Rheinheimera salexigens: one gene and its partner. The main gene of each other region encodes a partner of the protein of the gene in region 2 in a complex. Links are inferred from orthologs where the notes say so. Each region holds a gene or a part of one and is shown on either strand. Other genes may lie near its edges.

Evidence for each region.
Region 1: the proteins of tsaD (region 2) and tsaB are in contact, whole or in part, in a solved structure (PDB 4WQ4), measured with the Escherichia coli proteins. The link is inferred for Rheinheimera salexigens from one-to-one orthologs.

Annotation. Positions count from the first base shown.
Region 1 is NZ_MKEK01000001.1:1,520,313-1,536,537, reverse strand. What follows is about bases 4,727-7,726. They hold tsaB (tRNA (adenosine(37)-N6)-threonylcarbamoyltransferase complex dimerization subunit type 1 TsaB), read right to left. Parts: upstream 6,590-7,726; coding sequence 5,864-6,589; downstream 4,727-5,863. Other genes in these bases: BI198_RS07045 (ATP-dependent DNA helicase), read right to left, coding at 6,586-7,726; BI198_RS07055 (hypothetical protein), read right to left, coding at 5,489-5,797; BI198_RS07060 (SDR family NAD(P)-dependent oxidoreductase), read right to left, coding at 4,727-5,421. In the rest of the region: long-chain-fatty-acid--CoA ligase FadD, read right to left, coding at 1-1,321; BI198_RS07080 (class I SAM-dependent methyltransferase), read right to left, coding at 1,525-2,382; BI198_RS07075 (alkaline phosphatase), read left to right, coding at 2,645-3,958; BI198_RS07070 (chalcone isomerase family protein), read right to left, coding at 3,970-4,218; BI198_RS07065 (DUF2878 domain-containing protein), read right to left, coding at 4,211-4,684; more of BI198_RS07060, read right to left, coding at 4,681-4,726; more of BI198_RS07045, read right to left, coding at 7,727-8,517; BI198_RS07040 (hypothetical protein), read right to left, coding at 8,611-8,862; BI198_RS07035 (M24 family metallopeptidase), read right to left, coding at 9,021-10,253; hisG (ATP phosphoribosyltransferase), read left to right, coding at 10,748-11,656; hisD (histidinol dehydrogenase), read left to right, coding at 11,659-13,020; hisC (histidinol-phosphate transaminase), read left to right, coding at 13,038-14,129; bifunctional histidinol-phosphatase/imidazoleglycerol-phosphate dehydratase HisB, read left to right, coding at 14,130-15,200; imidazole glycerol phosphate synthase subunit HisH, read left to right, coding at 15,200-15,829; hisA (1-(5-phosphoribosyl)-5-[(5-phosphoribosylamino)methylideneamino]imidazole-4-carboxamide isomerase), read left to right, coding at 15,826-16,225. UniProt on the Escherichia coli protein: Required for the formation of a threonylcarbamoyl group on adenosine at position 37 (t(6)A37) in tRNAs that read codons beginning with adenine.
Region 2 is NZ_MKEK01000001.1:3,354,679-3,370,723, forward strand. Bases 12,992-15,811 are described here. They hold tsaD (tRNA (adenosine(37)-N6)-threonylcarbamoyltransferase complex transferase subunit TsaD), read right to left. Parts: upstream 14,999-15,811; coding sequence 13,985-14,998; downstream 12,992-13,984. Other genes in these bases: folB (dihydroneopterin aldolase), read right to left, coding at 12,992-13,179; plsY (glycerol-3-phosphate 1-O-acyltransferase PlsY), read left to right, coding at 13,317-13,922; rpsU (30S ribosomal protein S21), read left to right, coding at 15,178-15,393; dnaG (DNA primase), read left to right, coding at 15,574-15,811. Also shown: glnE (bifunctional [glutamate--ammonia ligase]-adenylyl-L-tyrosine phosphorylase/[glutamate--ammonia-ligase] adenylyltransferase), read right to left, coding at 1-684; BI198_RS15485 (CYTH domain-containing protein), read right to left, coding at 697-1,599; BI198_RS15490 (TIGR04211 family SH3 domain-containing protein), read left to right, coding at 1,732-2,337; BI198_RS15495 (winged helix-turn-helix transcriptional regulator), read right to left, coding at 2,390-2,887; bifunctional proline dehydrogenase/L-glutamate gamma-semialdehyde dehydrogenase PutA, read left to right, coding at 3,032-6,808; BI198_RS15505 (HD-GYP domain-containing protein), read left to right, coding at 7,110-8,240; BI198_RS15510 (general secretion pathway protein GspB), read right to left, coding at 8,295-9,131; BI198_RS15515 (ExeA family protein), read right to left, coding at 9,174-10,097; BI198_RS15520 (multifunctional CCA addition/repair protein), read left to right, coding at 10,177-11,415; BI198_RS15525 (undecaprenyl-diphosphate phosphatase), read right to left, coding at 11,490-12,290; folK (2-amino-4-hydroxy-6-hydroxymethyldihydropteridine diphosphokinase), read right to left, coding at 12,287-12,781; more of folB, read right to left, coding at 12,781-12,991; more of dnaG, read left to right, coding at 15,812-16,045.

The DNA of each region.
Region 1 (16,225 bases), 1.8 Mb from region 2 along the record:
TTCGGGCAATATCACCGGTATACAGCCAACCGTCTTTTAATACCTTAGCTGTTTCGTCAGGGCGATTTAAATAACCTAGCATAACTTGCGGCCCGCTCACCAGCATTTCGCCGGACTCACCTTTGGCAACGTCATTACCTTCTTCATCCACCAAGCGAATATCAGTAGATGGCGCAGGTAAACCAATGCTGCCATTAAAGCCTGCTAAATCGTATGGACTGACTGTAACTAATGGACAGCACTCAGTTAAGCCATAGCCTTCTAGTAAACGAGTACCTGTCACTTTTTGCCAGCGCTCCGCAACAGGACGCTGCACTGCCATACCACCGCCTAAAGATAACTTAAGCGTGCTGAAATCTAGTTGGGCAAAACCCGGAGTATTTAATAAGCCATTAAATAAAGTATTAACGCCGGTAATAGCAGTAAACGAAAAGCCTTTTAACTCTTTGACAAAGCCTGGCATATCTCGCGGATTGGTGATCAACAAGTTAGTTGCACCGTATTTAAAAAAGGTAAAGAAGTTAGCCGTTAATGCAAAGATATGATAAAGCGGTAATGCCGTTACCACTCTTTCTTCACCTTTCACAAAGAAGGTATCAAGACAACCCGTTACTTGCTCTAGATTAGCAACCATATTGCGATGGGTTAACATGGCGCCTTTAGAGACACCCGTCGTGCCACCGGTATACTGCAAAAAGGCAATATCACTGCCCACCAAAGTAGGTTTTTGTAGGGGTAATTCAGCGCCCTGCTTTAAGGCATCATTAAAACTAACAAAACTTTTTAAATTATAGCTTGGCACTAATCTTTTCAGATATTTAACCACGAAATTGACAATATTGCCTTTTACACAACCCAGCATGTCGCCCATTTTAGTTAATATAATATGCTCAAGTTGAATATGATCTTGAATATCACTAAGAGTATGGGCAAAATTTTCGACAATAATAATGGTTTTAGCTTTAGAATCGGTTAATTGGTGTTCTAGCTCTCGAGGGGTATAAAGTGGGTTAACGTTTACCACCACACAACCAGCACGTAAAATCCCCATTAAAACGACAGGATATTGCAGTAAATTCGGCATCATAATTGCCACTGCATCGCCTTTTTTCAGGCCTAAACTTTGTAAGTAGGCTGCAAAAGCGATACTTTTCTGATCAAGTTCACGATAGGTAATTGATTTTCCCATATTGATAAAAGCTGTTTTATCAGCATATTGTTCAATACTTTGACTAAATATATCTAATAATGATGGGTAATGATCAGCATCAATTTGCGCTGGTACACCTGACGGGTAACGTTTTAACCAAACTCTTTCCACCGTCTACTCCTTTTTCTAAGGTTATTATTTTATTGGTATATAACCAGCCTGATGCAATCTAATATGGGTTGCAAGAAACATGGGCTGCTAATACATTAGCCTTATTGCATGGCTTGAAGTATTGCTTGTTATATGAACACTATAAATTTGAGTTATTACTCTAGCCCTAATCTTCCCACAATTAACGGCTATTCACAATTACTCTACTCGTTCGGTTTAATAAATTTCAGTGTCATACGATCACTTTCACCAATGGCTAAGTAATATTCTTTATCTTGGCCACCCATAGCTAATGTTGGCGGTAGCGTATAAACCCCTTTAGGATAATTTTTACTGTCTAGTGGATTGGCATTGATCTCACTGCTTGCAACTAACTGAAAACCTACTGATTGAGCAACCGCGATAACATAAGCCTCATCTAAATAGCCAACACTAGCAGAGCTGGAAATATCGGATAAACGAGAAGCTCTATGCTCGACCATACCCATAACACCACCTGGTTTTAGGGCATTAAATAACGTTTCTATTGTGGCATGTAAATGACCATCTTCGTTCCAAATATGGGCATTACGAAAACTTAACACCATATCAAATTGGTCTGTCACCTGTGGTGTCAGGAAAGGTGGCTCAAGTTCTAGCGTCGCGACTTGGCCAAAACGCTGCGGATTTTCTGCAATATAGTGCTCTAATTTAGCACTGATTTTAGCCCAAAACACATTGCGTTCATTACGGAAATTATCGGTATCTTTTGAAAATTGTGCCAGAGTTAATTTGCCCTGCGCTTTTAAAAATGGCGCTAAAATTTCGGTATACCAACCTTTACTTGGCCAAACTTCCAGCACTGACATCTGTGGCTCAATACCAAAAAAAGTTAAGGTCTCAGCAGGATGACGAAACGCATTTCGCTGAATATTGTCTTCAGCGCGAGCCGGATCATTGGCAATATGATCTAATTCTGTAAAGTGATTTTGCTGGGGTACATTAGCATAAGCTGGAATAGTGAATGCTATAGCCAATGCAAAGAGCGCGGTATTAATCGTTGTTTTTATATTTATAATCATCAATATCTTACCAACCTTTGTAGGATAAACACCACTTTATCTATGTCTCTACAATAGATAAAGATATGTTATGTAATAGTGTTTGAACACCTTTAATCAAAACAGTTCCACTACCTATAATTAAGCCTTAGCTGGCCTCAGTTGTAAAGTTTAACAGTCAGCCTGTAATTAAGGGGCTTTATCGACATATTTTTGTCATTTAGTTGCTATAAAGTACACTATCGAGCAATAACATCAAGCAAGGTTAATAAGAGGCCTTTAAATGCGTAAAAATTGTCTGCGTACAAACCTATTATCATTATCGTTACTATTAATACCAACCGCTTTATTTGCTGCACCTAAAAATATTATTTATATGATAGGGGATGGCATGGGGCCAACCTATTTAACCGGTTACCGCTATTATAGTGATGATGTCACGACGAAAGCCGTAGAGAACACCGTATTTGATCAACTGTGGTTAGGTATGGCAAGTTCTTATCCAGATGATGACACTTATGTAACTGACTCTGCCGCAGGTGCTACGGCCTTAGCTACTGGCATTAAAAGCTATAACGGTGCTATTTCAGTTGATCATAAACATATGCCGCTTAGCACTATGATGATGCAAGCAAAAAAGCTGGGGAAAGCCAATGGTATTGTGGCTAGCTCACAAATTAATCATGCCACGCCAGCCGCGTTTTTAGCTCATAATAAAAGTCGGCAGAATTACAATGAAATTGCTGATATGTATGTAGATTATCGTATTAACGGTAAACCGGTTGCTGACGTTATGTTAGGCGGCGGCAAAAAGTATTTTATTCGTGAAGATCGTAACCTCGTTAATGAACTGCAGCAGCAGGATTATCAATATGCTGAAAACTGGCAACAGTTAGACCAGCTTACCCGTTCACCTGCCATTGCTTTATTAGCTGATGTCGCTTTACCGTCAGCGATAGATAACCCTGTGCAGCAGCCATTAGCTCAATTAACCAGTAAAGCTTTACAATTGTTAGCAACAGCTGAAAAGGGTTTTGTATTAATGGTTGAAGGTAGCCAAATAGATTGGTGTGGCCATAGCAATGATATTGCTTGTGCCATGGCAGAAATGGACGATTTTGGTCATGCTATTCAAGTGGCGAAAGACTTTGTTGATGCTAATCCAGATACGCTATTAATTATTACCGCTGATCATGAAACCGGCGGCTTATCTTTAGGTGCCAATGGCGTTTATGAATGGCGTACCGACAAAATCAAGAAAATTCGTCATTCCGCCCTGGTTATTGCAGAAAAAATGTTAGCCGCCACTAACGATGAAAATGCGCTACAGATATGGCAAACATTAACTAGTATGGCTCTGTCAGAAGAAGAATCTAAGCTATTGCTAATGGCAAAAACCGATAGTAATAAAGCGTTAACCTCGCAAATTAAAGCTATTATTAATAACAGAACTAACACCGGCTGGACGACTGGTGGCCACAGTGCTGCGGACGTACCCGTATTAGCTTATGGTAAATGGCAAAAAGATTTTATTGGTTTCCAAGACAATACAGATATAGCCAAAAAAATAATGCAGTATATTCAGCAAACTAAATAAGCCTTTAAACCCTAATGCGTCGTCAGTAATTGGCGGCGCAATTTTTTTGCGCTGGTATCGGGCGACAGCCAAATATCAAAAAATGCTGGACCAAATTTCTTATCTTCAATAGTGCCAATTTCTTGCTGATTAAATAAAAACGTCACACTGCCCTTGCCTATTGTCTTGTAGTCAATAGTCACGTATTCAATAGCAGCAGCATTGAATATCATCAATAAAGCCAGCACACAAACACTAACACGGCCTTTAATATTAAGCATACCATCTCCTGCTGCAGCCTAGCGCGATGGCAATCAGCGCCCACACTATACTTAAAATTAAATAAGACCATTGGCCATAATAAAACTGTAATATCCCGCCACTTAAACCTGCGCCAGCAATATAAGAAACAGGCCCTCCGATACCGCCTAATAGCGCGGCTAGCCAAGGTTTAGTTAACATAGCGGCCATTACTTCAACTGCGGCTAAGGCAAACACCGCCCAAAGTAGAATAAACCACAGTGGCAGCCAAATATTGTCACTAAAGCCTATTACACCCGCTGTTACTAATGCGCTATCAATCAGTAAACCAGCGCCAATAACGTTCAGCACGGCCAACCTAGACTTATTGTTTAGTTGGGACATGCCATACAGCCAATACATTAATACCGGTATCAGCACAGTTTGCTGCCAATAGGCCAATGCTAGCCAACAGATTTCAAAGCCTATTACTGCGCGCCAATTCATTTATCGGCCATTTTTGCCGCTAAGCGACAGCGTAAGCCATAGGGTAAACACGCCATTAGCTTTAACATCACACTTAGCCTTATAGGAAAGCGAATACGTAATTTATTGTTATCTAAACCGTGGTAGATACGTTTTGCTGCAGTATCGACCGACAGCAAAAATGGCATTTTAAAATCATTTTTTTGAGTTAAGGGGGTATCAACAAAGCCGGGCTCAATTAAGCAAATTTGTATCTCCGTTTTGGCTAAATCTACCCTTAAGCTATCAACAAAATAACTTAATGCGGCTTTACTGGCACCATAAGCTTCAGAGCGCGTAAAGGGGAAAAAATGAGCCATAGAACTGACCACCGCAAGTTGCGGTTTTTTAGATAATGAAAGTAGTGGTAGTAAATATTTTATGGCTGCAACGTTGGCGTGAAAATTAATAGCAAAGGTGCGCTCAAAGGCGCTTAAATCAAGATTTTTTGCTGTTACATATTCACAGCTGCCTGCATTGAGTAAAACTAAATCTAAGGCAATATTTTTATTAGCCAACTCTTTAGCAGTGGTTATGATGGCATGGGTATCGGTCAAATCTAATGGTAAGGCGATAATGCCGGGGGTTATGGCTAACTGCTGTAACTTTTCAACAGAACGTGCCACCGCATAAACGGTCCAGCCTTGACTAGCAAAGTACTTAGCTGTGGCTGCGCCAATGCCAGAGCTAGCGCCCGTGATTAAACAAGTGCTAGACATAATTTTAACCTTATATATTAGCCGTGATATATAAGGTTACGCTTTAGTAGTGGAGTTGGTTTAGTTACTAGGCGTAAAGATCGACACCCAGCATAGATTGGATTTCATTGCGCCGTTGTTGATGTTGTAAACTTTGATAAGCGGCGACCGCACGTTCGGCATGAGCATCATTGCCATTACCATTACTGCGAAAGCTAGGCTTGTGTTGTTCAGCATCTAAAGCAGATAAAACTCTAGCATTACTGCGTATGCCACTACCTTGCGGGGTTATAGCCGCTGTTTTTGGCTCAGCAGAAGGCCGCCGCGCTTCGGTACTATTGTACACCGTAGCAACATGAGCAGGAGCGTTTAAACTTTGCTTAACTGTTAACGTCATAGCTACACTCTACTTTAAACATGGGGTAATTATAACCAGTGCTAAAATTTAACCAAGTACTATTTTTTAACGCCCTGGTAGCTTTTGCCAGGTTACCTCATCACGCACATAAATCGGTTCGGCTAATTCAGCAGCAATAAAGTCACCCGCGGCAAAAGCCGGCAGTGCTAGGGTTAGCATATCTTGGGCAGAAGGATATAAAATATCAGTATAGTAAGTGGCAGCTTGTTTTAGCTGTAACTGATCATAATAGGTTTGCCAGCCCGTACCCACTGCAGCAACATTACCTTGCAAACCTAATTCAGTTAGCACGTCAGGTTTTACCGCCCGTTCTACCGTTATCGCTTGCATAATGTTACTACTAATCTCTAATTTATAAGCCGCAATATACACTTCAGCCATGCGTGCATCTATCGCCGACACCACCTGCGTTGCACCATGTAAACGATAAGCCGCTTGCGCCATGGCAGCTAACGTTGAGACACCATATACAGGCAAATCGGCACCAAAGCCTAAACCTTGGCAAACACCTGCGCCAATTCTAACGCCGGTAAAGCTACCAGGGCCACGACCAAATACTATGCCGTCTAGTTGTTGTAAGCTAAGTTCGGCTTGGCTAAGTAATTGCTGGATCATCGGCAAGATCCGCTTACTATGCTGCTGTGGACACACTTCGTCCAAAATTAGTCTTTCATTATTAATATAAAGTGCAACCGAACAGGCTTCGGTTGAGGTATCTAAAGCCAGTAGCTTCACTTCGCCCTGTTTTTGCACGTATCCTTGATTTTTCAAGTATCGGTTTCCTGTTTTATCTGTTTTAAAAAGGTGACGGCATCGTCCAGCGAACGGGTTCGCCGCATCGGTGGCAAACTGGTTAAAAATATTTCACCATAAGGCTTGGTCACTAAGCGATTATCACATATCACCATAACGCCGCGATCGGTAACATCACGAATTAAACGGCCCACGCCTTGTTTAAGGGTAATAACAGCTTGCGGTAATTGCACTTCAAAAAATGGATCTTGGCCTCTGCGCACACAGTTTTCACTTCTAGCTTGCAGTAGCGGCTCGTCAGGTGAGGCAAAAGGTAGCTTATCAATAATAACGCAGCTTAAAGTATCACCGCGAACATCAACCCCTTCCCAAAAGCTGCTGGTACCCAGTAACACCGCGTTTTCTAATTTCACAAATTGGTCTAACAATAACCGCTTACCACTACTACCTTGCACTAATACTGGCTGGCGAATTAAATCTGGTAGCTGTTTTGCCACCATTTGTAACATACGATGGCTGGTAAATAAGAAAAAACAGCGACCATTATTGGCTTCAATTAATTGACAGGCAATATCAATTAATGTTTTTGCCATCAATGGCTGATGCGGCTCGGGCATAAAACGCGGCACACATAATAAGGCTTGCTCGGCATAATTAAACGGGCTTTCAAGTAACAAAGTTTTCGCTTGCTGTAAGCCCATTTGCTCGGTGTAATGGCTAAAACCATTATTAACCGACAACGTAGCAGAGGTAAAAACCCAACTACGCTCGTCGGCTGCCACAATAGCGCTAAATTTGTCGGCAATGCTAAGTGGTGTTAGATGCAAACTGACGTGCAAGCGGGTAGTTTCATACCACAAACTGACCCCTTCCTGCTGCATATCCACCAGCTTGGCTAAGCGTAACTTAATTTGCACTAAGCGCTCAAACACATTATCTATTTGTTCACTGCGGCCTAAACTGGATTTAAGCACTAAGTACAGCATATCAATACTTTCACTAACCCGATTTAAGGCAGTTTGCATCGGCAGTTGTTGATAAGCTTCGCGCCAATTTCCTTTAGTTGAGTCGCCAGAGAATTGTAAGCGCCAATCTTTAACTAATAAAGCCAGCTTTTCGGCCACTTTAGCTAACTGAGGATGATCGCGTAGTTCGGTTTTGCAAGCCAAGTCGATATCTCGGCATAAATCTAATAATAACCGGCTAGAAACATGCTCACCAAAATAGTCACTGGCAATATCGGGTAGCTGATGGGCTTCATCAAAAATAACCACATCCATATCCGGTAATAACTCGCCAAAACCGGTATCTTTAAGGGCTAAATCAGCAAAAAACAGGTGATGATTAACCACCACTAAATCAGAAGCTTGGGCTTTTTTACGCGCTTTTAATAAATGACAATCTTCATAGACGGGGCATTCTTTACCTAAACAGTTGTCTGTAGTGCTAGTAACATAAGGCAAAGCTTTAGAGTCTTCAGCTATATAACCAAGCTCACCGATATCACCGGTATGGGTTTCAGCTGACCATTTTTTAATTAAGCTTAAATCTTGGATCAGCTTATCGTCTTGCATTGGTACGTGATTATAATGCTGCTCTAAGCGGAATAAGCACAAATAGTTACTGCGGCCTTTTAACAGCGCCAATTGTAACGGGCTAGCTAACGCCTTCACAACAGTAGGTAAGTCTCGGTAATATAATTGCTCTTGCAGATTTTTAGTGCCCGTAGATAACACCACTTTTTTGCCACTAAGCAAAGCCGGTACTAAGTAAGCGTAAGTTTTACCGGTACCCGTGCCCGCTTCGACGACTAAGGCACCTGATTGCTCAATGATATCGGTAACGGCTTTAGCCATATCTAACTGGGCATCACGGGCATTAAAGCCGTCAATATGCTTAGCTAACGCGCCTGTTGCGGAAAACGCAGCGCTGACTTGGTTATGCATAGATAACGAGTAGGAATAAAGAGAAATAGTGCGGCACAGCAAATACCATCTTAGCCAATAAAACGGCTATTATGCCTGTTTTGCTAACAAAAATCAGACAAAAATATCTAACCGGCCATCATCGCCTACCCGTTGCTCTTCTTCTGGCGTGGTGTAAGGTGCTTCTGGCACACCTTCGACTGCCGACTTCTTGCCAAAGCGCTGTCGGCGCAGGATCAGATATTTATGTTCATTGGCTTTTAATGGGCTAAGTTTGGCCTCTTTAAAAACCGGTACCACCAGCTTAGCATCTTGCTCAACTGGACCACCTGGTACACGTTGTACAAATGGCATAAAAGCGTCCATAAATGGCTCCCTAAACTTTTATTAGCTAAACCTGTATCGGCTAGCCCAGCTTAAACTTAAGCTAATAGTTAAGTTTAAGCCAAAATTCAGTTACTTTATGCCAGTCTGTACCTGCAAACCGCTATTAATCTTGCTTAATCAGTCTTACTTGATCTAACTTAATCAAGATTGGCAAAAGGCGCATCTATGGCGTGACTCGGCTCAGTAAACCAACGTGGTCCAGAGTCAGTCATATAGAAGTGATCTTCTAACCGAATACCAAACTCGCCGGGCAACACTAACATTGGCTCATTACTAAAACACATGCCTGTCGCTAACGGTAAGGTATTGCCTTCAACCAGATAAGGCCATTCATGGATATCCATACCAATACCATGCCCGGTACGATGTGGTAAGCCTGGTAATTGATAACCCGGACCATAGCCTTGTTGCTCTAAATAGCCTCTTGCTGCCCTATCCACTTCTTGACAAGCAACCCCTATCTTAGCTGCATTAAAAGCGGCAATTTGCGCTGATTTTTCATGCTGCCAAGCATCACGCTGCTTCTGAGTTGCTTCGCCAAAAATGTAACTACGGGTTATATCAGACAAGTAACCATTTAATTTGCAGCCGGTATCAATTAGCACCATTTCATTGTTTTCTAATGCTTTTGGTTTATCAACACCATGCGGAAAAGCCGTATCGGTGCCAAAGAGCACAATACAAAAATACGAACCTTGTTTAGCGCCCACTTTACGATGGGCTTGGTCAATAAACTCGGTGACTTCAGCCGTAGTAATGCCAGGATATAAAATGCTAGCGGTGGCTTGATGTACGGCTAAGGTCATATCCATTGCGCGTTGCATAATGGCTATTTCGGTATCACTTTTGTGCATCCGACAACCGGCAGTAATCGGCTGGGCATTAACAATATCACCGTTGTTGGCTAAAGCTAATTTAATGCCATCGGCTATAAAAAAGGCTGCGCCTTCATCAATAGCGACTTTTAACGTGGTTTTACTTAACTGTTGCTGGATTAATTGCACGCACAGCTGATATGGGTTTTCATGCTCTTGCCAGCCATGTAATGACCCTGCCATTTTAACCATTGGTTTAATAGTGCCAATTTCAAATGCAGGCAGCACATATAATATCTCGCCATTAGCCAGTAATAACGCACACACTAATCGCTCACTGGCATACCAGTTTAAACCAGTAAAATAACTTAAATTAGTGCCCGCATTAAGTAATACCGCATCAACGTTATGTTGCTGCATTAATTCGCAAGCACGAGCAATACGTAGTTGATATTCTGCTACTTCAATAGTTGCTTCACCTGCGGTCATATCGGTTAAGCCAGCTAACGCTTGCTGTTTTGAAACCCCACCAATACCGGCATTTTTTACTGACATTGTTGCTCCTCATTTTTATAGCGTAACGTTTAGACTAATGTATAGAGTAATGATTAGCGTCACTCAGCATTAAATTCCACCGCAGTTTACCAGAAAGAACCATAACGCGCACAATAGCAAGATCAACAATGACTATACAACTTGAGCAATTAACAAGCATTAATTAAGACTAAAATAAAAACAACAGCTTGATTTTTTATATCGACTGAACCCCGCCAAAAGCAAAAACCTATAAAATCAATCAGTTAACTACATTAGCGTTTTCAGATAATTAAAAATAATACTTGTGTTGGTATTAAAAACATTTTAAGTTGTATAGAACGAACTTAGCGATATTGAGTATTATGAAAACTGTATACCACCATCATCATCATAGCGACTAGCCAGCCGATATCTCGGAGGGCTATTGTTTGGCGCTCCGGTGGTACAGTGAATATAAACCCCGAGCTCAGACTCGGGGTTTTTTATTTAAGTTAATGTATTAGGAAAAAAAAATGAATTTAGCAGCAGAACCGAAAAGACTACGTATTGCCATGCAGAAATCTGGCCGTTTATCCATTGAATCTCAAGATTTATTAACTAGCTGCGGTTTAAAAATTAATTTACGTGAACAACGCTTAATTGCCCATGTCGAAAATATGCCTATTGATATTTTGCGCGTTCGTGATGACGATATTCCAGGTTTAGTAATGGATGGCGTGTGTGATTTAGGCATCATTGGCGAAAACGTTTTGGAAGAAGAGTCCCTGCAACGCAAGTTAGATGACGATAGTTTTGATTACACCATATTAGCCCGCTTAGATTTTGGCTCTTGTCGCTTGTCAATTGCGGTGCAGCAAGAAGAAAACTATAGCGGTGTCGCCTCGTTAGAGGGTAAAACCATTGCCACGACCTACCCGCGTTTACTCGGTCGCTATTTAAAACAGCAAGGTGTTAATGCCCGCATTGTTAATTTAAAAGGCTCGGTTGAAGTTGCGCCTCGTGCCGGTTTAGCCGACGCAATTTGTGACTTAGTCTCTACCGGTGCCACGCTGGAAGCTAATGGTTTAAAAGAAGTTGAAGTGATTTATCGCAGTAAAGCGGTATTAATTCAGCGCAAAAATTTAACCGAGCCGCGCCAGTTGAGTTTAATCAATAAACTGATACCAAGAATTTCCGGTGTCATGCGTGCCCACGAAAGTAAATACATCATGCTGCACGCGCCTCGCAATCAATTGGATGCCATTATCGATTTGTTACCGGGTGCTGAAAATCCAACTATTCTGCCCTTAGCCGGAAACGATAACGTCGTGGCGATACATGTTGTCAGTAGTGAAACCCTGTTTTGGGAAACCATGGAGCAATTAAAAGCCTTAGGCGCCAGCTCGATATTAGTGTTACCCATTGAAAAGATGATGGAGTAGCTATGACTGATATGACAGTTATGATGGATATGATGGATATGACAGATAAGACTGTTTTCGATTGGTCAACGTTATCTGCTACCGAACAAGCAGCGGTATTAGCTAGGCCAAAACTGGATGATAGTAGTGATATTCAGCAAACCGTTGCCTCTATTATTGAAACAGTAAGACAGCAAGGCGATACCGCATTAGTCGCGTACAGCCAACAATTTGATGGTTTATCTAATAATGCCTTAGTGCTAAATAAACAACAGCAGCAACAGCGGATAAACGATTTATCTGCGGATAGAAAAGCCGCCATTGATTTAGCCTACGGCAATATCCGGCGCTTTCATGCTGCGCAATTACCGCAGGACATTGAAGTTGAAACCAGTCCTGGCGTGGTTTGCCAATTAAAAAATCGGGCTATTAATGCCGTGGGTTTATATATTCCAGCCGGCACAGCACCATTACCTTCTACGGTATTAATGCTAGGTGTTCCGGCGCAACTAGCTGGCTGTGAACGAGTTGTTATGGTCACCCCTCCAGGCAAAGCAGCGGCTGACGCTATTACGCCTGAGATTGTTTATGCGGCTTTCTTATGTGGTATCACTGAAATTTATACTATTGGCGGTGCCCAAGCTATTGCTGCATTGGCCTATGGCACAGCAACTATAGCTAAAGTAGATAAAATATTTGGCCCAGGTAATCGTTATGTTACCGAAGCAAAACAGCAAGTGAGTCAACAACAGTCTGGCGCCCAAATTGATATGCCAGCAGGCCCTTCTGAGGTGTTAGTGGTTGCTGACAGTGCAGCCAATGCTAGCTTTGTTGCTGCTGATTTATTATCTCAAGCAGAGCACGGCGTTGACTCGCAAGTATTATTAGTCAGCGACAGCGCTGAATTAATACAACAAGTGCAAGTTGAAGTGGCTTTGCAGGTTAGTACTTTACCTCGACAAGCTATCGCTAAAGCTGCTTTGCAACATAGCCGTTATATTTTAACTGCAGATATACAACAAGCTGTGGCGGTAACCAATGCGTACGCACCTGAGCATTTAATTATTCAAACCAATAATGCAGAGCAATTAGCACTGCAATTTACCAGTGCTGCCAGTATTTTTGTTGGTGCTTGGACACCAGAGTCTGCCGGTGATTATGCCAGTGGTACTAACCATGTATTACCGACTTACGGCTATAGCAAAACCTTATCCAGCTTATCGTTAGTCGACTTTTACCGACGTTATACCGTGCAACAGTTAACTAAAACTGGGCTGCGGAATATCGGCCCGGCCATTGTGACATTAGCCCAAGCTGAAGGATTAGATGCCCATGCTGCCGCTGTCAGTAAACGATTAGCCGTTTTAGCGCTTAGCCAAGAATAGAGTGTGAGGAGTCAATAATGAGCGACTTAATTAACGATACAGTCAGTGACTTAGCCCGCAAAAGTGTTAAAGAAATTACCCCTTACGCTTCAGCTCGCCGCAGCATGAGTGGTGGCGCCATTTGGCTTAACGCTAATGAAAATGCCCTTGCAACAGAGTATCAACTTAGCGGTGACTTTAATCGCTATCCTGCTTGTCAACCTGCTGCCCTTATTCAAGTCTATGCGGACTATGCGGGTGTTGATGCTAACCAGGTATTAGTCAGTCGAGGTGCCGATGAGGGCATTGAATTACTAATACGCAGCTTTTGCGAGCCGCAACAAGACAGCATTACTATTTGCCCTCCCACTTATGGCATGTACGCGATCAGCGCCCAAAGCCAGCAAGTTAAAGCGAACATAGTGCCATTAACGACTGATTTTCAATTAGATTTACCGGCCATATTTGATACTAAACCAAAATTAATTTTTATCTGCAGTCCAAATAATCCGACGGGGAATATTATTCCAACAGGCCAAATTATTGCGGTATTAGAGCAGTATAAAAACACTGCTTTGGTAGTGGTTGATGAAGCTTATATTGAGTTTATAGCCCAAACCTCAGTGGCGGGTTTAATTGGCCAATATGCCAATTTGGTGATCTTGCGTACTTTATCTAAAGCTTTTGCTTTAGCCGGATTACGTTGCGGTTTTACTCTGGCTCGAGCCGACGTTATTAACGGCTTAAAACAAATGATTGCCCCCTATCCACTTGCAGAGCCAGTGGCACAAATTGCATGCCAAGCACTTCAGCCTGAAGCCATTAACCGGATGCAACAAAATGTCGCCCTTATAAATAAGCTACGCGATGAATTTATACGCTTTGCAGCAAATTTAGACGGTATTCAGAGGGTTTGGCCTAGTGATGCCAATTTTGTGCTGCTGCAAGTGCAAAACGCCTCTAGCCTTGTTATCGCCCTGCAGCAGCAAGGTATTTTAGTCCGTAACCAATCTAGCCAATTAGGCTTATCCCAAGTGGTAAGAGTCTCTATTGGTAGTGCTACAGAAATGCAGGCACTGCAACAAGCCCTGTTAAACATATTTACCTTAAAATTAGAAGAGAGCATATAAATGAGTGGCCAACCTATTTTATTTATTGACCGCGACGGCACTATGGTTGAAGAGCCGGCGATAGATAAACAGCTGGATAGCTTAGAAAAGCTGGTGTACGAACCCAACCTTGTGCCGGCGTTGCTAAAATTACAAGCCGCCGGTTACAGCCTAGTGATGGTAACTAATCAAGATGGCTTAGGCACCGCTAGTTTTCCGCAAGCAGATTTTAATGCGCCACAACAGAAAATGATGCAGCTGTTAACGTCGCAAGGTATTCACTTTTCTGATGTGCTAATTTGCCCGCACTTCGAGTCAGACAACTGCAGTTGCCGTAAACCCAAGTTAGGCTTAGTTAAAGATTACTTGCAGCAAGGTAAAATTGATTTCACTAACTCTTACGTGATTGGTGATCGAATGACCGATGTGCAACTGGCTGAGAATATGGGACTAAAGTCATTTCTATATCAACGTGAAACCCTAGGCTGGCAAGATATTAGCCAAGCTATTTTAAGCCGTAAGCGCCAAGCTAACGTTACTCGCACTACCCGCGAAACCGACATTAACATTAGCGTAGATTTAGATCGTACTGATAAGTGTCTGTTTAATACCGGCATTGGCTTTTTTGATCACATGCTAGAACAAATTGCCACCCATGGCGGATTCTCGCTGCAAGTTAACGTGGCTGGCGATTTACATATTGATGATCACCACAGTGTTGAGGATACCGCTTTAGCGTTAGGCCAAGCGTTAAAACAAGCCTTGGGCAATAAACGGGGCATTAATCGCTTTGGCTTTGTTTTACCTATGGATGAATGCCGTGCCGAATGCGTGCTGGATTTATCTGGCCGACCTTTATTTAAGTTTGACGCCGATTTAGGCCAAGGCAGTGTTGGCGGGTTAAATTTAGAAATGGTGCCACATTTTTTTCGCTCGTTAAGCGATGCCATGATGATGTCATTACATTTATCCATTAGCCCGGGTAATAAGCACCACATGGTAGAAGGCTTATTTAAAGTGTTTGGTCGCGCGTTTGGCCAAGCCATTAAAGTATCGGGTGATGCCTTACCCAGCACTAAAGGTGTGTTGTAATGGCTGGTTTGAGTAACGTAAGTGGCTTAGTCATTGTTGATACCGGCTGTGCCAATATTAGCTCGGTGTATTTTGCCTGTCAGCGCTTGGGCGTAACAGCAACGGTTAGCCGTGATATTAAAGCCATTAAACAGGCTCAACGCGTTATTTTACCCGGCGTTGGCACGGCTAATAATGCTATGGCGCAACTGCAGCAAGCAGATCTTATTGATACCCTACAACAACTGCAGCAGCCAGTATTAGGTATTTGCTTAGGCATGCAATTACTGACGGAGTCTAGTCAGGAAGGCAATGTTAGCTGCTTAAATTTAATCCCCGGTAAAGTAGCAGCGATGCAAGTCGAAGCTAGCCAAAACAATAAGCTACGGCTGCCGCACATGGGCTGGAACACCTTAAATAACATTCAGCCGCATCCGCTATTAACGGGTTTTACCGAGCAAGACTATGTGTATTTCGTGCATAGCTTTGCACTTGCCGTAAACGATTACACCCTCGCCAGTTGTCACTATGGGTGCGATTTTTCAGCTGTGATAGCTAAAGATAATGTCGCTGGCGCGCAATTCCACCCCGAGCGTTCAGGTAAAGCCGGCGCCCGATTAATTGAAAATTTTTTAAAGTGGCAGTTATGATTATTCCAGCAATAGATTTAATAGACGGCAATGTGGTTAGGCTTTATCAAGGCCAATACGATAACAGCACGCAATACAATGTTGATGCCTTAACCCTACGTAATCAATATGCGACAGCAGGCGCAAGTTGGCTACATTTGGTCGACTTATCGGGGGCCAAAGATGCCCAGCAAAGGCAGATGACATTACTTAGCCAACTGATGACAGCCTCCCCGCTATCTATTCAAGTAGGTGGTGGTATTCGCTGTGAGCAAGATATTATCGATTTACTACAAGCCGGCGCCAGCCGTGTTGTTATTGGTAGCTTAGCTATTCGCGAACCCGTCTTAGTACAGCAATGGTTGCAAAAGTATGGCGGTGAAAAAATTGTGTTAGCACTGGATGTAGCCATTAATG
Region 2 (16,045 bases):
AAAACTCAGAACTAAGGGACCGCTATCGCCAAACGGGCGTAAACGCATATCTACCCGGTAGACAAAGCCATCGGCGGTAACTTGATGCAAAGCCGCTATTAGCTTTTGGCCTAGTTTGGTAAAAAATTGTTGGTTTTCGATACTGCGCCGGCCACCTATAGTGTCGCCGTGATGCGGATAAGTAAAAATAAGATCAATATCAGATGAGAAATTAAGCTCTTTACCGCCTAACTTGCCCATACCCAGTATCAACAGCGGTAATTTATTACCCTTGCTATCTTGCGGTGTGCCCCACTGCAATTCTAATTGCTGATACGCCCAATGATAAGCGCTGTTAATTAAATTATCTGCTAAGCTAGAAACTTGCACTAAGCTATCGCTAATACTTTGTAATTGTAAAATGTCGGCAGCTAAAATAGCACTTAACATAGCATTACGTTGTTGGCGTAACTGCTTAAATACCCCGGCATCATCGGTTGCGGTTAACTGTATCGATTTAACGCCATGCTCAATAAACTGGGTTAAGCTATCTGGCTGGGTTAACACCGCTAAAAGCTCGGCTTGGTGCTGCAGTGTTTGCTCGATAAAGCTGCTAGCGGCAATGAGCTTGTTAAAGCGCGCTAAAGCTTGAGTTGTTAAATCTACCGGCTCAACCTTTGCGCTATCCGTCGTACTATCAGCCATAGTTAGCTCCGTTTAGGTCGTTGCAAACAGATATTCACTGACCGCAAGTAGCAGTAAATTATATTGCTCACTTGCCAACACTTGCCCATCGTCTTTCACCATTTCTGCTAGCGCCATAGCCACATCATGCCATTGCTGTAGCGCTTCAATATGATGTACTGCGCCGGCTAGAGCCGTTAATGCTTGGCTACAAAATTGCAATGCTGGCGTTGATTGCTGCTGTAAAAAGCAGGTTTCAGCTTGTTGTAACGCGGTAACTTGCTGCAATAAGTTTTTACCAATATCAGCCGGTAAATTAAGTTGTTGGCCGTTAAATAATTGATAACCCCGAGCAGCTTTGCTTAACCAACCCGTTCGCAATGGTAAATGTCTAATTAAGTGCCTTGCTAATACAAATAAATGCTTAGCATCACCCGATATTAGCTCTAGTTCAAGTTCAGATATTGGCTGAGTTTTATCAGCCACAATGACCTGACCTAAATCGTACACCAGCTCAATTTCAGTACCGTCTTCTAATTGCAGCAACCAACGTTTACGGTTGAAATCGGTGCGAAATAATTCAATTAAATTCTGTTGTAGTTGGCTTAAATCAGTCTGTTCTGGCCAAATCTTTGCTGGAAAAGCGGCTAGTTGCGGGATAACACCATCACAAGACACATTATATTCTGGGCGCATTTGCAGCGCACCATGATGCTTTCCGGCTAATTTAATGGTTTGTTCAAACTGGCGGTTTTTCTCACGGCTGCGTAAACCAAAGTCATGCTGGCGAAACCAGTTGTCAGACGTATCAAAATAAGCATTAAGTAACTTGTTTTCATCTGTTTGTACTATTTTGGCTATTTGGCTCGCTAAAGCAGGTAATTGCTCAGCAGCATCAGACGAGATTAAAAATTTCAGTTCCAGTTCAGTTGTCATGCTTTACTCTATAAATAACTAACGGAAAATCACAGCAGACTTGAAGATTAGGCCTTGTCAAATACAGTACAACTGCCTATCATCGAAACCATCGGTCGCAAAACTGCCTTCGTAAATTAGCTCAGGATACCTATGTTCACATTAAATAAAAGCATCTTGCTGGTATTATTTTTACTGCCATTTTCTGTATTTTCACAGCAAACAACTAACAACCAAGCGAGTAAAGCGGCTTTTATTAGTGATGCATTATTTGTCTATTTACATTCAGGTCCCAGTAACAAATATCGAATTGTTGGCACCATAAACGCTGGAGAAAGTGTAACCTATATTTCGCAGGATGCTGAAACAGGTTATGCCCAAATTAAGTATGAAGATGATAAAACCGCATGGTTACCAAAAGAATATGTCAACTTCACCCCAGGCTTAGCTAGCCAATTAGAACAACTTAAAACCGACTATGCTGATCATGATGGAATTGTTTCTACATTACAGCAGCAGCGGAATGATTTAAGTAGTGAGCTAAATACAGCAATTTCAGAGCGCAATGCCGCGCTAGAACAATTAGAGCAAACCCAACAAACCTATAGCCTGTTAAAGCAACGCTTAGATGCTACCCAAACTTCAGTTTGGCAAAAGCCTATGGTACTGGGTTCATTAATTTTAGTGGTAGGCTTAATTTTCGGCTTAGTATTACCCATTATTGTACCTAAGCGTCGCAGTAAAGATCGCTGGATGTAATACTGCTACTAGCAGAACTAAGCTAACCAGCATCTAAGCTAAGCAGAATCTGCTAACTAGAACCCGCTACACTTTCTGCGGCGGGCTTTAGTGGCACACCTTGATCTTGTTTTACGGCTTCTATTACTACATAGGTATGAGTTTGAGCCACGCCGGGTAAATCAACGATGATGGCCAGCATGCTACGATACGCATCCATATTGGCTAATCTTAGTTTCAACAAATAATCAAAACCACCCGCCACCATATGGCATTCGGCAACTTGAGGTATTTTAACCACAGCGTCACGAAATTGATTAAACACATCACTGGTGGTTCTATCTAGTGTGACTTGAATAAACACGGCAGTGCCACAGCCCAGTTTGGCGGCATTTAAACGCGCACCATAACCATCAATGTAGCCTTCTTTTTCTAGCCGTTTTACCCGATCAATGCAGGGGCTAGCGCTTAAGTTTACTTTTTTGGCCAGCTCAACATTAGAAATTCTACCGTCGCGCTGTAAGGTTTCAAGTATGTTAAGATCAATCCGATCGAGTGCTTTAGTTTTCATTGCTATTGTCATTACCATCTAATATCTGGTTTTATAGTCGTTATACAGAATTATATAGCGTTTAACAGCAAAAATAACCACCCTATGCTGCGGACTTTTCAATAGAATGCCGCAATCTTACCCTATGTCAGGAAGCTTAGTACTATGATGTTTAATGGTTCCCTGGTTGCTACCCAACCGCTGCGTCAAACTATCCGTAATTATTACCGCGCCGATGAAGATGAAGTGCTAAATTTTTTACTACCTATCGCTAATATTGGTGTTAATGCCCGCAGTAGAGCCTGGGAGCGTGCCCGCCAGCTAGTACTGAGTATTCGCCAAGCCCAAGTAGGTAAAGGTGGCGTCGATGCATTATTAAATGAATTCTCGTTATCGACCGAAGAAGGCTTAGTACTGATGTGCTTAGCCGAAGCTTTATTACGTGTGCCTGATAATATTACCGCTGACCGCCTAATCCGCGACAAATTAGCCAACGGTGATTGGGGCGCACATATTGGTAATAGTAAATCTATCTTCGTCAATATCTCTGCTTGGGGTTTATTGTTAACCGGTAAGTTAGTTAATTACAGTGATGAGCAGAAAAAGCAGCAGTTTAGTGTGCTTAAACGTACTTGTGGTCGCTTAGGTGAACCGGTTATTCGTCAAGCTGTACGTTATGCCATGCAAATTATGGGTGCGCAGTTTGTTATGGGCACTACCATTACTGCCGCACTTGAACGCGCTACAGAATTAGAAAGTAAAGGTTTTCGTTATTCATACGATATGCTAGGTGAAGGCGCACGGACCATGGCCGATGCTGATCGCTACTTTGCTAGCTATATGAATGCTATTGATACCATAGGTAAAGCCGCTAAAGGTCGTGGCCCGTTTAATAGCCCTGGCATCTCAGTTAAATTATCTGCTATTCATCCGCGCTATGAGTTCGCAAAACGCGAACGAGTGATGACAGAATTAGTACCTCGCTTAAAAGCCTTAGTCCTTGCTGCTAAAGCCTACGATATCAACTTTACTGTTGATGCTGAAGAAGCCGACCGCTTAGATTTATCCTTAGATATAATTGAAGCCGTATTTAGTGACCCCGATTTAGGTGAGTGGCAAGGCTTTGGCTTAGCCGTACAGGCTTATCAAAAACGCGGTTTCCACGTAATTGAATGGCTACGCGACTTAACCGTACGGGTTGGTCGTAAAATGATGGTTCGCTTAGTTAAAGGTGCGTACTGGGATAGCGAAATTAAAGTCTGCCAAGTCGAAGGTTTTGACGGTTTTCCGGTGTTTAGCCGTAAAGCGTCTACCGATGTGTCGTATCAAGCCTGTGCTAAAAAACTGTTAGAGTATCGCGATAGTATCTATCCGCAGTTTGCTACCCATAATGCTTACACTGTTGCCACGATTATGGAAATGACCAAAGACTATACCGGCTTTGAATTCCAATGCTTACACGGTATGGGCGATGCGTTATACGACACTATTGTTAATGAAGATAAAATTCCTTGCCGTATCTATGCCCCTGTTGGTGAACATGCCGACTTATTAGCCTATTTAGTGCGTCGTTTATTAGAAAATGGGGCTAACAGCTCATTTGTTAATAACATTATTGACGAAACCATACCGGTAGAATCACTACTGACCGATCCGGTAGAAATTGTTTCTGGCTGGCAACAAAAAACCAATCAGCTAATTCCACAGGCTGCCCATTTATATGGTGCAGAACGCCTAAACTCTAACGGTTTAGATCTAACCGACGCCGATGAAATTACTGCTGTTAAAGCGGCTATGGATCAATGGTTAACCTCTATTGAGAATTTGCCAGTACAAACTGATGCCACACCCGTAACAAACCCAGCGAATTTAGATGAGGTGATTGGTTATTTACAGTTCGCTGATGCAACCACCATGCAGCAGATTATCACTAATGCCGATGCCGCTTTTCAGCAATGGTCGCAAACAGATGTCACTGTAAGGGCAAATTTATTGCGCCGTATTGGCGACTCTTTAGAAACACACCGTGATGAACTATTAGCATTGTGTATTAAAGAGGCCGGCAAAACAGCATTAGATAGTATTGCTGAAGTTCGCGAAGCTATTGATTTTTGCCGTTATTATGCTGCCCGTGCTGAAGAGTTATTTGCAGAGCCACAGCAAGCGCGCGGCGTATTTTTATGTATTAGTCCGTGGAACTTCCCATTAGCCATTTTCTTAGGTCAAGTTGCCGCGGCTATAGTGGTGGGTAACACTGTTGTGGCTAAACCTGCCGAGCAAACCAGCTTAGTGGCAAAACGTACCTTAGAACTGATGCTTGAATGTGGCATGCCAGAACACGTGGTGCAACTTGTTATCGCTCCAGGTCGTGAAGTAGGTGAGCATATTGTGCCTGATCTGCGGATCCAAGGCGTTATGTTTACTGGCTCAACAGAAACCGGCTGCTGGATTGCCCGTAAATTAGCCGAGCGTGGTGGCGAACCCGTGCCTTTGATTGCTGAAACGGGCGGTCAAAACTGTATGATAGTTGACTCGACGGCTTTACCAGAGCAAGTGGTTGATGACGTTGTTTCTTCAGGCTTCCAAAGTGCCGGTCAACGTTGTTCAGCACTACGTGTATTGTTTTTACAAGAAGATGTAGCTGATAACATTATCACCATGCTTAAAGGTGCGATGGCCGAGTTAAAAGTAGCCGACCCAGCTAATTTAGACACTGATTTAGGCCCAGTTATTGATGCTAAAGCACATGATCGTTTAACTAATCATGTGCTGTATTTAAATGACAAAGCTACGTTACATTACAGCTGTGAAATCCCAGCGGGTAATAATCATTATTTCTTTGCACCGCATTTATATGAAATTAGTGATTTAACGGTACTCGAACGTGAAGTATTTGGCCCAGTAGTGCACATAATTCGCTTTAAAGCCGAAGATATAAATAAAGTTATTCAGCAGATAAACGCCACTGGATATGGTTTAACTATGGGCGTACATAGCCGCATAGAAAGCTTTACTAACCAAATCACTCGCGAAATAAAAGCCGGTAATATTTACGTTAACCGCAATATGATTGGCGCTGTTGTTGGCGTGCAACCTTTTGGTGGCCGTGCCTTATCGGGTACAGGTCCTAAAGCAGGTGGTCCGTTGTATTTAACGCGTTTAGTTAAAGATAACGACAACACAGATTGTGCTGAGTTATCGGACGAAACGCGGCAACGTTTATTAAGCGAAACCACCAGTAGTGCCGTTGCTTACGCTATGCCAGTGGCAGCAATAGCACAGGAGCAATGGGCACAAATTGATATTAACCAGCGCACCTCGGTATTACGCCAGTTTTTAGCTTTATTAGCCGCCAATAGCGTGGTCAGTAAAAATGAGCCCGATTTAGAGCAAATTTTAACTTTAGCCCAGAAAAAACTGCAACGGGTAGAGCGTGTGTTACTAAAGCCAACCACCTTACCTGGACCAACAGGTGAATCGAACCAATTGGTGTTAGATCCACGTGGTACTGTGGCTTTAATTCGCGATGAAACCAGCTCATTTCAGCATTGGTTACTGGCGATTATTACCGCTCTTGCCACCGGTAATGCGGTTATAACGGCAGTAGAAGAACAAGACTTATTAGAAGCAGAAGCTTGTATTAAAGCCTTGGTACAAGCTGGCATGCCGCTAAACTTAGTCTCAGCGGTACGTATTGACTGCTTAACCACTTTATTGGCTCACGTTGATTTAGCGGGCGCTATGGTTGAAGTAAGTAGTGCTGTAAAACCATTATGTGCTGAGTTACTTGCCAGCCGTGAAGGAGCAATATTACCGTTAATTACCGCTCCGGCTGGTACGCGTTTATTACAACGCTTAGTCACGGAAAAAACCATTACTATTAACACCACTGCCGCTGGTGGTAATGCGACGTTAATGACCATGGAAGAAAACCTAGCCTAAAGTTTGTTCCCAACTAGGCTATTAATAAAGCTGCCAAAATCAAATTGAATTTGGCAGCTTTTTTTTAAAATCCTACTGTATTTCGCTCTTTATAGCGCTGTCAGTCTCATACACTTAGAGTTAATCCCTGTCTAAATTACGTTCCCGCTAGGTAATAACGACTTTCTGTCTAAAATTATTTTACTCATTTCTTAACTTTATTGTGCATTTACCGCTAACGTTAGTATGATGTTAAGTGAAGTCGGTATTTATCGTTATATTATTAATAATTAACAATTAATAGACTACGTTTTGGCGGATTATGGCATTTAAACAAGTTCCTATCTCTGAGTTATCACCAGGAAGCTTTGTGGTACAAGTGCTACAGCAAAGCGGTGATATTGCTGTAAAACATGCCGGCTGGGTAAGAACCGCTTCGGCAGTTGCACTATTGCAAAAAAAAGGGGTACAAGTAGTACTAATCGACCCCAGCAAGCAATTAGCCGCCGCAATTAGCCCAATTACCGACAACACTGAACCAGCAATAGCAGAAGCGCCAGCTGATCCCATACTTTTTGCTGATGAAATGCCCCGAGCAGAACGGCTAATACAACAAAGCCAACAGGTACAAAGCCATGTTTTAGATGCAGCTAAACACGGCAAGATGATTGATCTTAGCTTAGTGCATGAAGTCAGTGCGGGCATCTCCGATTCTATTGCCCGTAATCAAGATGTGTTGTTATTTTTAATCCGCATGGCCGAGCAAAGTGATGCATTACTGCAACATAGTATCAATTGTGCCATCTACATTGCTGCTTTTGCGCGCCACCTAAACTTGCCAATTGATAAAGTGCAGGCATTAATTACGGCTGCGTTATTGCATGATATTGGTAAAGCAAGTTATGCCGAACCGTTGCAGCAAGCGGATCATTTAACCATTTCTAAAACGTTGAAATTACTGCAAAAACATCCACATTTAGCCGGTGTAGTCTCATTGTGGATCGGCCAGCATTGTGCCCACTTAGATGGCTCTGGTCATCCTAAAATGAGTAGTTTGCATATTGATCATGGCAGTAGGATGCTTGCGATTGTCAATAACTATGAAAAATTGACTTCGCCACAACAGGGTAAATTTGGCCCGCTAACGGCATCAAGACAATTATTACAACAATCACCTCAGCAATTAGACTCAACTTTATTACAGCAGTTTATTAAGTGTATTGGCATTTACCCACCGGGATCAGTGGTCAAATTAAGTAGTGGAAAGTTAGCATTAGTATTAGAAAATAATGTTAAAAAGCCATTATTACCTAAAGTAAAATTGTTTTATCACAGCGTCCACCAGCATCATATTCCGGTAAAAGTAGTCGATTTAGCCAAACAGCAAGATGAAACCATCGAGGCTTGTATAGATTTAAAACATTATAATTTAGATATTAAAAACTACCTTTAACTTCTATTCTTAACCCACTATTTAACCGCTAGCTATTTAACTGTGAGCATTTCTTTAACCCTGGGTCCAGCTTGATAATGCGGCCATACTAAATAGCGTATTGCCATATTCCAATAGCACAAATTGCGCGGTAATTTCTTTAATTTTAATATCTGCCGTGACCCATTGGTTTTCTTGTAAGGTTTTACCATTCACCTTTACCCAACGTTGCCGAGCTGCCGTAGCATAAACATGGGCTTCAAAAGCAATACTGGGTATGCTCTGCCTTATAGTAACTGCAAGCTCACTAACATCGGCAGCCGGCGCCTCGGTCAAGCTGCGAGTTGGCTTTGAATTGTGATTAGCATTATTATTTTCTGTTGCTCGCAACGCTGAAGAAAACTTATCACGCAGTGCAGCAGAAATCTCTACCTCTGTTGTTGCAGGTGTAGCTGCAGCTGTTGTTACGGGTGTTGTTACTGAATTTTTTTCTGGCGTAGGCGCGGTAACGGTCACTATCGCGGCCTGGGTTTTAAAACTGTCTGCTTTAAAACTGTCGGTTGTAACGGCTGGGGGTTTATTGGCTAAGGCGCTTATATTTTCTGCAGGCTTTTTTTGAGCTAAAGGCTCTGTGCTGATGTCTGCTGTTAGCTCTTGGCTAGCTAGTGCTGCCAATATTTGTTCAGGCTCCGCCTCTGCTGCGGGTATAGTCGTTGTAGCTAACGGTACTGATGTTGTTGTTGATGATGATGTTACTGCTGATTTTAATACTAAAAAGTAGCCGCCAGCAGCCCCTACCATTAAGGCCAACACTAAGCCTAATACTAGCGCTATAGTCCGCCAAAGATTGCTGTTTTGTGCTTCAGCCGGTCTGGGTTGTTGCTGTTTTAACGCATCCATTAGAATTGACATAGTGACCCTTGATAGTGACCCTTGATTGTTGCCGGTAGCTAATTATTTTTGTAACAGGGGTAACAGTATTACCGCTAAACTAAAGCCAAGCACTATAGCCGAACAACCTAGCAACGGCCAGAACCAACTGGGCAACTTAGCCTGCTGCACCGAATCAGTCAGAGGTAAAGTTTCACTGGCGGCGCGTAACACTAATTTCTCATTTACTAACGCTTGTTGTTGGCTATAAGCCGCTAGTAATGCTCTATCTGCCATTAAATTTACTAAGCGCGGAATACCGCCACTAAGTTGAAATAATTTTTTTATCGCGCTATTTGTAAAGATGGGCCGTTCACAACCTGCCACTTTTAAGCGATAACTTAAATACTGCTGTACTTCATGTTGATTAAGCGGCAACAAATGATAGCGCGCAGTAATACGCTGGGCTAGCTGGCGTAAATCATTGCGTTTTAGTAATTGCTGTAATTCTGGCTGACCAATTAATATGACCTGGAGTAATTTACGGGTATTGGTTTCTAAATTGGTTAGTAATCGAAGCTGTTCTAATACTGCGGGTTGTAAATGTTGGGCTTCATCAATAATCAGTAAGGTTTGTTTGTCTTGTTGATGATTCTTTAATAACCGAGTTTTAATTTTATCACCCAGTAGCTTTAAACTGGCATCCGACTTTTTATAACGGATTTTTAATTCATCACAAATAGCGGCTAATAACTCTAACTCCGATAACGTAGGATTAAGAATAAAGGCCACTTCAGCGCTATCATCTAACTCTTGTAATAAACAACGCGATACCGTGGTTTTACCGGTGCCAACCTCGCCGGTTAATAACACAAAGCCCCCCGCATCCCCTAGGCCATAGCGCAAATGCGCTAATGCCTCGGCGTGGCGCGGACTTAAATAGAGAAAATCTGGATTAGGCGCAATTGAAAAAGGTGCGCTGGTTAAGCCGAAAAATCCGGTATACATGCTGCTTCCTAGCGGTTAAGTCACTGCAATTTGTTACAACAACGCTATAATGGCAAAAAAATAGCTAACAGGAAAGCCAATGCAAATTTATCTGGTTGGGGGCGCAGTACGCGACACACTTTTAAACTATCCGTTCACTGAGCGTGATTGGGTGGTGGTCGGCGCAACGCCTCAACAGCTTTTAGATTTAGGCTACCAACAAGTTGGCAAAGATTTTCCGGTTTTTCTTCATCCTAAAACTAAAGAAGAATATGCACTGGCACGTACTGAGCGTAAAAATGGCCAAGGCTATACCGGCTTTGCCGTATATGCCGATCCCGATGTTACACTAGAACAAGATTTAATGCGTCGCGATCTGACTATAAACGCCATTGCCAAGCATCAAAATGGCCAGTTGGTTGACCCTTTTGGCGGCGTTAACGATATTAAAAACAAAGTATTACGCCATGTTTCCCCTGCTTTTAGTGAAGATCCGCTTCGGGTATTACGTGTCGCCCGCTTCTATGCTCGATATGCCCATTTAGGCTTTACCGTGGCCGACGAAACCTTAAATTTAATGCACGATATTAGCCAAAGCGGCGAGCTTAAGACTATTAGCCCTGAGCGTATTTGGGTTGAAACCGCCAAAGCTTTGCAAGAACGTACGCCTGACGCCTTTATTAGCGTATTACAGCAAACTTCAGCACTAGAGCAATTGATGCCTGAAGTTGCGGCATTATGGGGCGTGCCGCAACCTGAAAAATGGCATCCAGAAATTGATACCGGTATTCATACCTTACTAGTGTTACAGCAAGCCGCTAAACTAAGCCAACGGCTGGATATCCGCTTTGCGGCGGTTGTTCATGATGTCGGTAAAGGGGCTACTAATCCAGCAAACTGGCCTGCCCACCATGGCCACGATCACAGCGGTTTAAAATTAATTGAACAATTATGCCAACGTCTACGAGTGCCCAATGACTGTAAAGATTTAGCCTTACTGGTCTGCAAGTATCATCAAATTATTCACAACGCCCTTGAGCTAAAACCGGCCACCGTGCTTAAAATGTTTAATAGCATTGATTTATGGCGCAAGCCAGAGCGGTTAAATGCCATATTATTAGCATGTACCGCCGACTTACGTGGTCGCACTGGTTTTGAACAAGCGCAATATCCACAAGCGGAATACTTAACTTATTTAGCCAAGGCGGCAAGTAAAGTAAATGCTCAAGAAGTAATGGCAAAAGGTATTACTGGCGCCGATATTAAACCAGCCTTACAACAGCTGCGTTTAGAGGCGCTAACGCTGGCTAAACAACAATGGTCTGCTGAAGCGGGCTAGACGATAAGTCTTAGCTCCGGCCCAAACAGGCCATTGCACTTATAATTAAGTCTGTTTGTAAATGCCTTGCCGCATTAGACGCCGTTTAATACGGCAATTAATAATACCCCTAGCAATAAACGGTAAATAACAAACGGCAACATACCCATGCGATTTATCACTTTTAAAAACAAATGAATGCAAATTAAGGCACTAATAAAAGATAAGCCGGTGCCTAATAATATGGCATTCACATCGTAATTTGCCGGTGTAGAAAGCAACTTCAGGCCTTGATAACCACCGCTTAAAATAATAATCGGAATAGATAATAAAAACGAAAACCGCGCAGCACTAATTCGGTCTAAACCTAACATTAACGCAGCCGTCATCGTAATACCCGAGCGCGAGGTACCAGGTATTAACGCCACAGCTTGGGCAATACCAATTAATAATGCTTGGCGCCAGGTTAAGCTCTCCATAGTTTGAATTTGTTTTGCTTTAGCATCGGCAAACCACAGTGCTAAACCAAAAACGATAGTGGTAATAGCAATTACATAAGGCGAGCGTAAATACAGTTCGATTAAATCAGCAGCAAACAAGCCAGCTAAACCAGCGGGTATCGTGGCTAATATTACCCACCACGCTAGTTTGCTATCAGTACTATGTTGGCCACCTAACGACTTAACCCAACCCACGGTTAAATTGGCGATATCTTGACGAAAATATAACATCACCGCAAATAGGGTCCCGACATGCACGGCAACATCAAACACAATACCTTGATCTTGCCAACCAAAAATAGCAGACGGTAAAATAAGATGGGCAGAGGAAGAAATAGGTAAAAACTCGGTTATGCCTTGAATAATCGCAAGGATAATAACTTCTACTGTACTCACTGCAGATGACTCCAATCAAATGGCACTGGCCATAATTTTTGCGCTTTAGCATAGTTTTGCCATAACTCGGCATAGGTTTGCTGGGTAAGGGGATGAATTTGCTCAGGGGCAATTTCGGCTAATGGCCACAATACAAAGGCATTTTCAGTTATTTCTGCACGCGGCAATTGCACCGGTTGCTGACAAATTAACGAATCAAAAGTTAGCAAGTCTAAATCTAACGTTCGACCACTAAAGCGCTCAGCGGTACGATCGCGGCCATATTGGTCTTCAATGTGTTTAAACAGAGTTTTACACTCAGCTATAGATAACGTAGTCGTCGCACCGACCACTAAATTATAAAAACTATCGCCACTAAAACCAACCGCTTCACTTTCATAAACCGATGATAATTGCAAAGCACCTAAATGTTGCTGTAAGGCGCTTACACCTTGGCGAATATGATAGTCACGATTCATATTGCTACCCACGCTAATATAAATTAGCGCCATTAGCCGTTACCTCTTACGACGGCGATGTCCACAGTTTCACTGCATTCAGTAGCACTGCGGATAATAGTCACACCTACGGTTTGGGCATCCGATAATGCATCTGGTTTACAAACAGTGACTTTAACGCTGAGCGTAGCAAACTCAGTCAGTAACAAATTTGCAACTTGCTCGGCCACCGTTTCAATTAACTCAATCGGTTTAGCGGTAACAAATTGCTTTATGCGCTCTGCTATAATGGCGTAATCTAATGCCTGACGAATATCATCATTCGCCGCTGCAATACGAATATCGGTACTTAGCTCTAAATCGATTAATAAGCGCTGTTGAATATTTTTTTCCCATTCATAAACGCCAATTACCGTATTAATTTGTAGCTGTTTTATAAAAACTATGTCCATTTGGTTAATCCGCATTGCGTTATTTCTGGTTTCAGGTAGGCTGGTCGGATAGGTAAAAGCGTTAAAAGCCTATACTGTGCTAGCTGAAAAGCAAGTCGCAATCTTAACGTAAAAACTGGTGTTGAGGAACCGCATTAATGACCCCGCTGATAGGAATTATGCTGCTTGGTGCTTACTTGTGCGGTTCTATCTCGTCTGCAGTGCTGGTTAGTCAGTTGTTTGGTTTACCCGATCCTCGCAAACATGGTTCAGGTAATCCTGGTGCTACCAATGTATTACGCTTAGGCGGTAAGTTACCGGCTAGTTTAGTTTTAGTGTTTGATTTACTTAAAGGCACTATCCCTGTTTGGGGCTCATACTTTTTAAATATCGAACCTTTCTACCTTGGCTTAGTCGCTGTAAGCGCCTGTATCGGCCACATTTTCCCTATCTTTTTTGGTTTTGAAGGCGGCAAAGCCGTTGCTACTGCTTTTGGTGCCATGTTACCTATCGGCTTAGATTTAGGCGGTTTATTATTTGCCAGCTGGATATTATTAATTGGTATAACCGGCTATTCATCTTTAGCGGCCATTATTACGGTTAGTTTGGCCCCACTGTTCACTTGGTTTATTAAACCCCTGTATACCGTGCCGGTTTCTATGCTGAGCATTCTGATTATCTTGCGCCACCACGAAAACATCGTCCGCTTATGGCGTGGTAAAGAAAGCAAGGTATGGGATAAAACTAAACGCATTCGCGAATAGTTTCAGCTTTATGAAACATTTAGATTTTGCACTAAATCTTAAATAGTTAAATAGTTAAATAACTAAATTGGCGGCAAATCCTGCATCGGCCAACGCGGTGTTACGCCTATAGTTAAATCTTGCTGTTGGCCCGCGGCTAAGCGCTGATAACCGGCAAAAGCAATCATGGCGCCATTATCTGTGCAAAATTCTTTGCGCGGATAAAACACTTCACCGCCAAAACGGTTTAATAACAGCGTTAACTGCTCACGTAAAGACGTATTGGCACTGACACCGCCGGCAATCACTAAGCGTTTGTAACCCGTTTGCTCTAACGCGCGTTTGCATTTAATGACTAAGGTATCCACCACCGCTTGTTGAAATGACGCTGCAATATTCGCCTGCACTTCTGGGCTATTACCTTCTTTAGCAATCACATTAGCAGCAGAGGTTTTTAAACCACTAAAGCTAAAATCTAAGCCAGGTCTGTCAGTCATGGGGCGTGGAAAACGATATTTTTTGGCATCGCCTTGCAGGGCTAATTTCGCCAATAATGGCCCACCTGGATATTCTAAACCCATTAACTTAGCCGTTTTATCAAAGGCTTCACCGGCTGCATCGTCAATAGATTCGCCCAGTAATTGATACTGACCAATGCCTTCAACCGCCACTAATTGGGTATGGCCGCCAGAGACTAATAAAGCTAGAAATGGAAACCCTGGCGCATTCTCTTCTAGCATAGGCGCTAATAAGTGCCCTTCCATATGATGCACTGCTAATGCTGGTTTTTGCCATGCCATAGCTAACGAGCGGCCTATAGTGGCGCCAACTAATAAGGCTCCGGCTAAGCCAGGGCCTGCAGTATAAGCCACGCCATCAATGCTAGCAGCATCACAATTAGCCTCTGCTAACGCTTGTTTAATTAACGGAATGGTTTTACGAATATGATCACGAGAAGCAAGCTCAGGCACCACGCCGCCATAATCAGCGTGAATAGGAATTTGGCTATAAAGTACATGGCTGAGTAAACCTTGCTCACCATCATAAATAGCAATACCGGTCTCATCGCAAGAAGTTTCGATACCTAAAACTCGCATCTGTGTCTCAAATTGGGTAAAATAGCCGTATATTATATCGTTTCTACCGCTATAGAGCTAGAGATCAGATTTAGATCGCAGAATCCCTTTACATCGCCCCGCCTTTTTGCGTAAAATGCTGCACCATTTTTAATACTATTGGTTCAATGATAACCAATTTGGCCTGAGGTGAGAATTTAATGCCTGTAGTTAAAGTAAAAGAGAACGAACCGTTTGACGTAGCATTACGTCGTTTCAAACGCTCATGTGAAAAAGCTGGCGTTTTAGCAGACGTACGTGCAAAAGAATTCTACGAGAAGCCTACTTGGATCCGTAAGCGTAAAAAAGCTGCAGCAGTTAAGCGTCATGCTAAAAAACTGTCACGCGAAAACGCACGTCGTATCAAGCTTTACTAAGATCTGCTTAGTTAAAAGCTGCGCGAACCTTACTAATTAAGACTTTTTAAGTCTTCTTTTAAAGTAATCTTTTTAAATAAAGCTTACTTTAAAGTAAAATAGTATCGCACAAGCCGACATCTGCATACCGTGCTCGCAAGGCACGGTTTGTCTTTTTCTGAATAACTGTGAAGGAAAAAGGTGGCCGGACAAATCCCAAGACAATTTATCGATGACTTACTAGCCCGCACCGATATAGTCGAACTTATAGATCACCGTGTACCGTTAAAAAAAACCGGTAGGAATTATGCCGCCTGTTGCCCATTCCATAGCGAAAAATCACCGTCTTTTACCGTAAGCCCAGATAAACAGTTTTATCATTGTTTTGGCTGTGGTGCTAACGGCAATGCTATAAGCTTTTTGATGGAATTTGAGCAACTTGAGTTTGTTGAAAGTATTGAGGAATTAGCCCAGCTACATCATCTTGAAATTCCTCGAGAACAAAGTATTCATCCGCAACGCCCAGCAGCCCAAGCCGATGATTACAGTTTAATGCAGCAAGCAGCTGACTACTATCAACAACAGTTACAACAACATCCTGATAGCCCTAGCGTCAAAGACTATTTAGCTCAACGTGGTATTAACCAGCAAACGATGGCTGATTTTGCTATTG